Regions from separate parts of the Embleya sp. NPDC001921 genome, predicted to be linked through region 2. Evidence: riboswitches for the same ligand, from Rfam matches in the RefSeq annotation. Region 2 holds a riboswitch; each other region holds the start of a gene.
The links. A riboswitch is a leader RNA that binds a small molecule or an ion and turns the genes downstream of it on or off. The one in region 2 is predicted to bind cobalamin.
Positions count from the first base shown of each region.

Region 1: it holds a riboswitch for cobalamin, as region 2 does, so the genes downstream of both, ACWCPW_RS28690 (energy-coupling factor ABC transporter permease) here and ACWCPW_RS04245 (prenyltransferase/squalene oxidase repeat-containing protein) in region 2, are expected to answer to the same signal.
Region 3: it holds a riboswitch for cobalamin, as region 2 does, so the genes downstream of both, ACWCPW_RS02220 (ribonucleoside-diphosphate reductase subunit alpha) here and ACWCPW_RS04245 (prenyltransferase/squalene oxidase repeat-containing protein) in region 2, are expected to answer to the same signal.
Region 4: it holds a riboswitch for cobalamin, as region 2 does, so the genes downstream of both, ACWCPW_RS12070 (CoA-acylating methylmalonate-semialdehyde dehydrogenase) here and ACWCPW_RS04245 (prenyltransferase/squalene oxidase repeat-containing protein) in region 2, are expected to answer to the same signal.

Region 1 is NZ_JBSFEO010000027.1:80,978-83,169, reverse strand. Features, by position in the region: gene cbiQ (cobalt ECF transporter T component CbiQ) at 1-278, opposite strand, end outside; gene ACWCPW_RS28695 (energy-coupling factor ABC transporter substrate-binding protein) at 283-678, opposite strand; gene ACWCPW_RS28690 (energy-coupling factor ABC transporter permease) at 675-1,388, opposite strand; cobalamin riboswitch at 1,417-1,624, opposite strand; gene ACWCPW_RS28685 (RDD family protein) at 1,849-2,192, opposite strand, start outside.
Region 2 is NZ_JBSFEO010000003.1:178,264-180,455, reverse strand. Features, by position in the region: gene ACWCPW_RS04245 (prenyltransferase/squalene oxidase repeat-containing protein) at 1-888, opposite strand, end outside; cobalamin riboswitch at 990-1,126, opposite strand; gene metE (5-methyltetrahydropteroyltriglutamate--homocysteine S-methyltransferase) at 1,311-2,192, opposite strand, start outside.
Region 3 is NZ_JBSFEO010000002.1:108,971-111,162, forward strand. Features, by position in the region: gene ACWCPW_RS02220 (ribonucleoside-diphosphate reductase subunit alpha) at 1-780, opposite strand, end outside; cobalamin riboswitch at 857-1,106, opposite strand; gene mug (G/U mismatch-specific DNA glycosylase) at 1,956-2,192, opposite strand, start outside.
Region 4 is NZ_JBSFEO010000008.1:148,972-151,163, reverse strand. Features, by position in the region: gene ACWCPW_RS12080 (DUF1330 domain-containing protein) at 45-392, opposite strand; gene ACWCPW_RS12075 (hypothetical protein) at 469-660, opposite strand; cobalamin riboswitch at 876-1,045, shown strand; gene ACWCPW_RS12070 (CoA-acylating methylmalonate-semialdehyde dehydrogenase) at 1,248-2,192, shown strand, end outside.

The DNA.
Region 1 (2,192 bases), on a different contig from region 2:
GCCCAGCCGACGCCGTCCGCGCCGATCGTGACGAGCAGGGCGAGCGCTCCGGTGGCGGCGAACCCGAGCGGCGCGCGGGCGGCCCGCCACAACCGCCGGGCGGGCACGCGCGCGAAGCCGAACGCGACGACCAGGACGGTCGCCGCGACCAGGACCGCGCCGGGCCACGGCGGCAGTGCCACCGCGCACCCGAGCAGCCCGAAGGAGAGCACGGCTTTGTCGGCCGGATGGCGGCGACGCCACGAACTCGCGTGCGCCGCCGCGTCGATCGGCAGCACGGGATCAGTGGCCCGGGACCGATGCCGGTGTCTGGTCCGGCGGTGTCGCCTCGGCGGCACGCGCCGAAGCGGTGGTCGGTTCGTCGGGCGTGTCCGATGCATCCGGCGCGAGCCGGCGGCGGGTGCGCTTGACCCCGAACATGTAGCCGACCACGCCCGCGCCGAGGGCGGCCTGCAACGCGAACAGGCCGGACTCGATCTCTCCGGACGGCGGTTCGTACAGCGGGCTGAACCACGGCTCGTAATCCGGGTCGTTCTCGGTGATCGCGGTCTCCGCCTGGGTGTCGGCGCCCGTGAACGGCTCGTCCTTGTGGTCGCCCATGCCGAACACCACGGGCAGCACCGCGAGCAGCACCACGGCCAGCACGATCAGCAGGTTGATCTTCGTGGAGCGCTTCACTTGGACTTCTCCTCCTCGCGCGCGATCCGCGCGTCCGTGACCACACCGAGCCGGACCAGATCGCCTCGGCTGGACTGCCGCAGCAAGCGCACGACCAGGACGGTCAGCAGACCCTCGCTGATCGCCAACGGGATCTGGGTGAGGGAGAAGATGCCGCCGAACTTGGCCAACGCGCCCGCGAATCCGCTGTCCGGGTCGGGGAAGGCCAGGGCCAACTGCACGCTGGTGACGCAGTACGTGCTCAGGTCCGCGACGAACGCGCCCACGAACACCGCGACATCCAGCGGTGTGGTGCCGCCGCGTCCGTCCAGGAGCGAACGGGCCAGCCGATACGCGCCGTAGCCGGCCCACGGGCCGACGATCGCCATGGAGAACACGTTCGCGCCGAGTGTGGTCAGCCCGCCGTGCGCGAGCAGCAGCGCCTGGAAGAGCAGGGTGATCGTGCCCAGTACGGCCATGATCGGCGGCCGGAACAGGATCGCGCCCAGGCCGGTGCCGGTGGGATGCGAGCAACTTCCGGTGACGGAAGGGATCTTCAGCGCGGACAGTACGAACGAGAACGCGCCGGACGCGCCGAGCAGCAGGGTGTTCTCGGGTTTGTCGCGGACCTCGCGGGTGAGCGCGCGGGCGCCGTGGACGACGAACGGGGCCGACGCGACGCCCCAGGCGGCTGCGTGTTCCCAGGGCAGATAGCCCTCTGCGATATGCATGAGGAAGGGTCCCTCTCCAACACCTCGTGGACGGACGATCGCCGTGGCCGGTCTCCTGGCTGACGGGTCGTACGTTCACGTCTCCGCCTTCCCGGGGCCGCGCGAGCGGTCCCAGTGGCTTCCCGCGGCGACGAATCAACGTTTCCGCGGGGTGGAGGAGAACTTCCCGATCACAGTGGCGAGGGCCGCGCCGGCATCGAACCGGCTTCCCGAGCACCACGGCGAGCCGACACTAGTGGTCGGATGGACATGGCGACAAGATGGCTTTTGCAAACCGTGCGCAAGACCACAATGCGGGCGGAGCGGTCGAGCAATTGCCGCATTCCGGAGCGTGATCGTCGACAGGTGCGGCTTGGTGCGGGACGGCGCGGCGCGATGCGGCGCAGGGCGGTGTGGGGCGGCGCGATGTGGGGCGGCGCGGCGGTGGCTCGGTGCGGCGTCGAGCCGCGCCGCGCGGTGCTCAGTGCAGGCCGGGTCCTCGGCCCCGGATCACCACGGTGCCCGCGACCCGGTCGCCGACCCGCTGGCGCCGCTCGCTGGTGAGCACCGCGGCCAGGCCGACCGCGCCGAGCGCGAACGCGTCGACGCACAGCAGCAGCCAGCGGATCCCGAGCTGACGTCGTCCCGCCCGCCCGCCGGACACGTCCACGACCCGGATGCCGAACATCTGCATGCCCCATGTGCGCCCGTCGTGCTCGGCGGGTCGCAACACCCAGTACCAGAACAGGATCGCCAGCGCGACCGTCAGCACACCGACGGTGATCGCCGCGGTCAGCGGGCCGCTGCGGATCGAGCCGTCGGGAT
Region 2 (2,192 bases):
GCCGGCCGCGTGCAGGGCCTGGCCGGCCAGGCCGGTGCTGTTCGTGTTCGATGCCGCGGTGGGTCCGGAGCCGCCGAACGAACCGTCCTCGCGCTGCTTGGACTTGAGCCAATCCGCGCCCTTCTGGGCCGCGGCCGCGGCACCGACCGACTTGCTCTCGGCCGCGGCGGAGAGCAGCGCCTGTACGGCCATACCGGTGGAGTCCGGGTCGAGCACGGTGGTGGGCGTGTCCTGGCAGGTCGCGCCGGTGCTGCCCAACTGGCCCGGATACAACCGGAATCCGCCGCTCGGGCACTGCTGCTTGAGCAGGAAGTCCACCGCGCTTTGCGGCACTCCGCCGCTGCGGGCCAGGCCCAGCACGGCCAGCGACTGCGCGAACGCGTTGCTCGAGTCGGGACTGCCGGTGAGCTTGTCCCGGATCCGACCCGTGTCGTCGCCGGCGTCCGCCCCGGCGATCAGGTCGAGCGTCTCGGCGCGCATGTCCAGGCCGCCGAACCCGGTCGGATCGCGGTCGGCGACCACGGCGGCGAAGAGCACCTTCGCGGTGGCGCCGGCGATCCGCGAGCCGGGCATGCCCCACTCCTCGGCGCTGTTGTACTTGCGGATGTTGGCGGCCACCGCGTCCCCCGCGGCCTTGAGCGCGGTGGGCTGCGAGCGAGTGGCGGCCAACGCCATCATCGTGTCGATGGTCAGGCCCCAGTCGGAGCCGGCGAACCCCGGTATGCCGCCGTCGACCAGTTCCCCGGCCTGCCATTTCGCCGCCGCCGCGGCGTTGTCGGCGTGCGGGTTCGCGGCGTCGGCCGACGCGGAGAAGACGGGGGAGGCCGCGACCAGGACCGCGCCGCAGACCGCGACGGCGCCGGTGTTTCTCACGGTGAGCCAGGACATCGATGGGACCCTTCCGAGACCAACGCGTCCCGGGAGCCGACCGATGCCGGGCATCGGTCGGGCGTCCGGGCCTCAGCGTGTAGTCCACGACAGCTGGAGCCTTCAATTCGTACGCACCCAGGCATTCCGACTCGCGGCGGCCTGTCGGCCACCGCCTACGGTTGCGGGTCAGCGCCGGATTTCGACCGGCTTCCCCTGGGTTTCGAACTATGAAGTTGAGGGTGCCGACACACGCCGGCGTGTGGAGCATACGGAGCATTCCGACTGTCGGACAACAGCACGGGCGGGCGGTCGACGGTGCCGTTCGTCACCAACCGTGGTCCCGTGGTGGACGATCGCGCGCCGTTCGGGCGCGCGTGCCGGCCGCGACGCCCCGGGCCGCCGGGGCGGGGCGTGCCTGCCCCCGCCCCGGCGGCCCCGACTCAGGACGCGGTGTCGGGGAGCGTCGCCCGTACCTCGCGCGCCGCCGCCACCAGGTTCTCCAGCGAGGCGCGGACCTCGGGCCAACCGCGGGTCTTGAGGCCGCAGTCGGGGTTGACCCACAGCCGTTCGGCGGGGATCGCGGTCAACCCCTCGCGCAGCAGACCGGTCACCTCCTCCGCACTCGGGACGCGCGGGGAGTGGATGTCGTACACGCCGGGACCGGCCTCGCGCGGGTAGCCGTGGGCGGCGAGTTCCCGGGCGACCTGCATGTGCGAACGGGCGGCCTCCAGGCTGATCACGTCGGCGTCGAGGTCCTCGATCGCCTGCACGATGTCGCCGAACTCGGCGTAGCACATGTGCGTGTGGATCTGGGTGGCCGCACGCACGCCGGAGGTGGTCAACCGGAACGACTCGGTGGCCCAGGCCAGGTATTCGGCGTGGTCCGCGGCACGCAGCGGCAACGTCTCGCGCAGCGCTGGTTCGTCCACCTGGATGATCGAACCACCGGCGGCCTCGAGGTCGTCGACCTCGTCGCGCAGTGCCAGGGCGACCTGCCGGGCGGTGACGGCGGGCGGCTGATCGTCGCGGACGAAGGACCACGCGAGCATCGTGACGGGGCCGGTGAGCATGCCCTTGACGGGGCGGTCGGACAACGACTGGGCGAACGAGGTCCAGCGCACGGTCATCGGCTCGGGACGGGAGATGTCGCCGGCCAGGATCGGCGGGCGCACGTACCGGGTGCCGTACGACTGGACCCAGCCGTGCCGGGTGGCCACGTATCCGGTGAGCTGTTCGGCGAAGTACTGCACCATGTCGTTGCGTTCGGCCTCGCCGTGCACCAGGACGTCGATCCCGGCCCTCTCCTGGAAGGAGATCACGTC
Region 3 (2,192 bases), on a different contig from region 2:
CACGATGCCGTTGGAGTGCCCGTTGGTGCCGCGGATCAGCGAGCCGCGCGAACGCACCCGCGACCAGGCCACGCCGATGCCGCCGGCGAACTTCGACAGTCGGGCGATCCGCCCGTACATGTCGTAGATCGACTCCAGTTCGTCCTTGGGCGAGTCGAGCAGGTAGCACGAGGACATCTGGGTGTGCACGGTGCCGGAGTTGAACAACGTCGGCGAGCTGGGCAGGTAGGCGAGCGAGGACATCAGCCGGTAGAAGCCGATCGCCTCGCCGGGCTCCTGGGCCAGGCCGCACGCCACGCGCAGCAGGAAGTGCTGCGGGGTCTCGACCACCTTGCGCGACACCGGGTGGCGCAGCAGGTAGCGGTCGTACACGGTGCGCAGGCCGAAGTACTCGAACCGCCGGTCGCCGTCGACGTCCACGGCGGCGTCCAGGTCGGCGGCGTGCTCAGCGACGAACGCCGCGGTCTCCGCGCCGATGATGCCCTCGCGCCGGCCGAGCGCGATGCCGGCGCTGAACGAGGTGACCCCGGCGTCGAGCGCCTCGTCCGCGATCCGGCCGGCGAGCAGGCGCGCGGCGAGCCGCGAGTAGGCGGGCTCCTCGGCGATCAACTCGGCGGCGGTACGCACCGCCAGGTCCGCGGCCGCACCCTTGTCCGCGCCCTCGTTGAGACCCGCGACGACCCGGCGGACGACCCGATCCGGATCGACCTCCGGCAGATCGCGCGCCTGGGTGCGCACCAGGGTAGCCAGTTGGTCCTCGGGGCTTTCGTCGATCCGCATCCGGGTCGCGCCCACGCTGTCCACAACGGTCACGTGCTCTCTCCTCGCGAGCTCGTACGTACAGTGACCCCGCGCCCGAAGGCACGGACAGCCGGCAGGTATTCGGACTCGCGGGCATGCCGGGGCGCCACCGGGCACGATGTGCTCGGCGGGCCGCGGAGTTCCCCGTGGTCGTCGGTCGCAGAACCCCTCTCGGCGTTCGGCGCTCCAGGACGACATTCGTTCCCGCTTACCGCTGCGGGGGCAGTCCCGGCTTCACACCGGGTTCCCTCTTGCGTCGCCCTCCCGTTTGACCGGAACGGCGAACCAGCTGCGTCGCAGAGCATATATGTAGTGGCGGGGTGGTCGTCGCACCCCCAGGTGTTGTGTCGTGTCGCGATTCCCGACGTACCACGATTTCGACCGGGACGGGCCCACGCCCGGCGGCGCGGCCGTCCACACCGGGTGTCGCGGCGCCTCCCGGGGCCGCGTGGAACCCTCTCCTCCCGGCGTACGCCCGGCATGACGGTACCCGTGCGCGGGCCGCCGAACGGCTCCACGACACGCCGGCGTTGTGCGCGTCGCGCGTCGCCGGGCGCGTGTCGAACGCGGTGTCCGGGCGTCGGGAAAACGGGCCTTCGCGGGGCGGCCGCAGGGGCGGAGGCGAGGCGCGGGGGCGTACGGTCGGCCGCGGGACGTGCCGGGCGGGTACGGCGTCCCGCGGGCGTGTCGGCGGGGCTGGGGGCACGGCCGAGTCGGCGGGTGCCTCCGGCGGCCGGTGCGGGCGACCTCGGAGGTGGTTTCGTCGGCGTCCTCGGGGACGTCCTCAGGGACGTCCGGTGCGGGGGCCGGACCCCGGCGGGCGCGCGTGTCGTGCCGGGCGGTCGTGGGGTCGGTCCGGCGACCGGGGTACCTCCCGGCCCGAGTCGCGCCACTCCGCGACCAACGCCTCGTACACGGGTGTCTCGAACGTCTCGGTGGGCCACGGCCCGAACGGGGCCCGCAGGATCTCCATGCCGACCCAACCGCGCGAGGGAGCGCGAAGTAACCACCAACCGGGTGATGCCACTCGGTCGATGGACGAATCGACTCGGATACAGGCGCGCGGACCGACCCGGCCGCGCCCGGGGCGGTCGGGGGTCTTCGGGCCGGATCCGGGCCGCTTTCGAACCACTTTCGAGCCGGGCGCCCCCGGGTCAGGTGGTTTCGGTCCCGGTGGCTTCGGTCCTGGTGGCTTCGGTCCTGGTGCTTTCGGTCCCGGCGGCTTCGGTTTGCGCCGTTTCCGGTCGGGTGCTTTCGATATGTGCCGCCGCGCGCAGTTCGGCGAACGCCTCGCCGAGTGCCGCCGCCGTCCAGTGCGCGTTCAGGCCGCTCGGGTTCGGCAGCACCCAGATCCGGGTGTCGCCGATGGTCTCGGCCTGCCGACCGACCAC
Region 4 (2,192 bases), on a different contig from region 2:
GAACCCGGGCCGAGCCCTGGCTGAACCCGGGCCGAGCCCGAGCGCTACTCGGCGCGAAGGGCCTCGCGCAGCGCCTGTACGGCGCCGCTCGGGTCGTAGCCCTCGGGCACGCCCTCGATCAGGATGATGTCGCCCTCGATGTGCCGCGAGCGCAGCGGCGCGATCATCCGGTACGCGGGCGAATCCCACCAGGCCCGCGCCTCGGCGATCCCGGGAAAGCCGATCATCACGACGTTCCCGACCCAACCCCCCTCCAATACCTCGTGCTGCGTGACGTGCACGAGGTAGCGGCCGCCGTACGGCGCGAAGGTGCCGGGGAGTTGCTCGATGTAGTCGGCGATCTCGGGGTGCGGGGCGGCGTCCCGCAGGTTGGCGATGACGTACGCGGGCATGTCTTAACCTCTCGGTCGATCGGGTCCACCGGACGAATTGGCGTTGCCTCGGGTCCGCTGCCGGGCCGACGGGTCGTCAGGCGGCCCGGGCGGCATGGGCGTTCGGGTTCAGGGCGACGCGGACCCGGGAAGGGGAGAGCACCGCCCGGACCCGCGGTATGCGGGCACGCGTCGACCGGTTCCGGGCCGCGGCGGCCGGCGCGTCACAGGCCTTCCAGCCGGCCGGGTAGTTCTCGACGGCAGCGGTGTAGTCGATGGCGCCGCTCATGGCGTCCGTCCTTCCCGGGTCGATCCGCCGGGCGTACCCGACGGGTTCCAGTGCTTTGACCTGCGCGGTTCCTGTCGTGCTTTCCGCAGGTCAAAACGTTACGGACGAACAACCGACCCGGAATCAGTCACGCATCAGTACTCGGACGAAGGTGGTCACCCACGCGATCAAGCCCGATCACCGCTGGACTTAGTAGGACGTCCGACTATATCGTCTTGAACTACAAGGTCCGCGGTGCAGGGAAGTCGGTGTGAATCCGGCACGGTCCCGCCACTGTGACCGGGGAGTGCGCTGCCGAGGCACCACGCCACTGGCGAAAGCCGGGAAGGCGGGCGGCGTATGTCGATCCGGAAGTCAGGATACCGGCCGCGGGTATATCCGTGTTGTCCACGAGGATGGAGCAAACACGCATGACGCCGGTCTGCGCACTCGCCCCGGACGATCTTGCGAACGTCGAGGTCGTCGGGCTCGCCTGACCACCCGCACGTGCCACCCGACCTCGGCAACCCCGCGCCCCGAAGCGGCGGTTGCCGTGGTCGGGTCATTGCCCCGCCTCCGGACCGCACCTGACGAGAGACAGGTCGTTCATGGTCCGCGAGCTTTCCCACTTCATCGGCGGCAGGCACGTCCACGGCGCGTCCGGCGCGTTCGGCGACGTGTACGACCCCAACACCGGACGCGTGCAGGCGCGCGTTCCGCTGGCCGACCGTGCCGACACGCTGGCGGCGATCGCCGATGCCGAGCAGGCACAACCGGCGTGGGCCGCCTGGAACCCCCAAAAGCGCGCCCGGGTGTTGTCCCGATTCCTGCAACTGGTCGAGCCCGAACGCGATTCGCTGGCCGAGCTGCTGTCGGCCGAGCACGGCAAGACCATCGCCGACGCCCACGGCGACCTGCAACGCGGCCTGGAGGTGGTGGAGTTCGCCGTCGGTATCCCGCACCTGCTCAAGGGCGAGTTCACCGACAACGCGGGTACCGGTATCGACGTGCACTCGCTGCGCCAGCCGCTCGGTGTGGTCGCCGGCATCACCCCGTTCAACTTCCCCGCGATGATCCCGCTGTGGAAGATCGCCCCCGCCATCGCGTGCGGCAACGCGTTCGTCCTCAAGCCGTCCGAGCGCGACCCTTCGGTGCCGCTGCGCCTGGCCGAGCTCTTCCTCGAGGCGGGGCTGCCGCCGGGTGTGCTGAACGTGGTCAACGGCGGCAAGGAGTCGGTCGACACGCTGCTGGAGGACCCGCGCGTCCAGGCGCTGGGCTTCGTCGGCTCGACCGCGATCGCCGAGTACGTGTACACCTCGGCCACCGCGCGCGGCAAGCGTGCCCAGTGCTTCGGCGGCGCCAAGAACCATCTGATCGTGATGCCGGACGCGGACCTCGACCAGGTCGTCGAAGCCCTGATCGGCGCCGGATACGGTTCCGCGGGCGAGCGCTGCATGGCGATCTCCGTGGCGGTTCCGGTCGGCGCGGAGACCGCGGACGCGCTGGTGGCCAAGCTCGTCGAGCGCATCGCCACGCTGCGGGTGGGCCCCTCC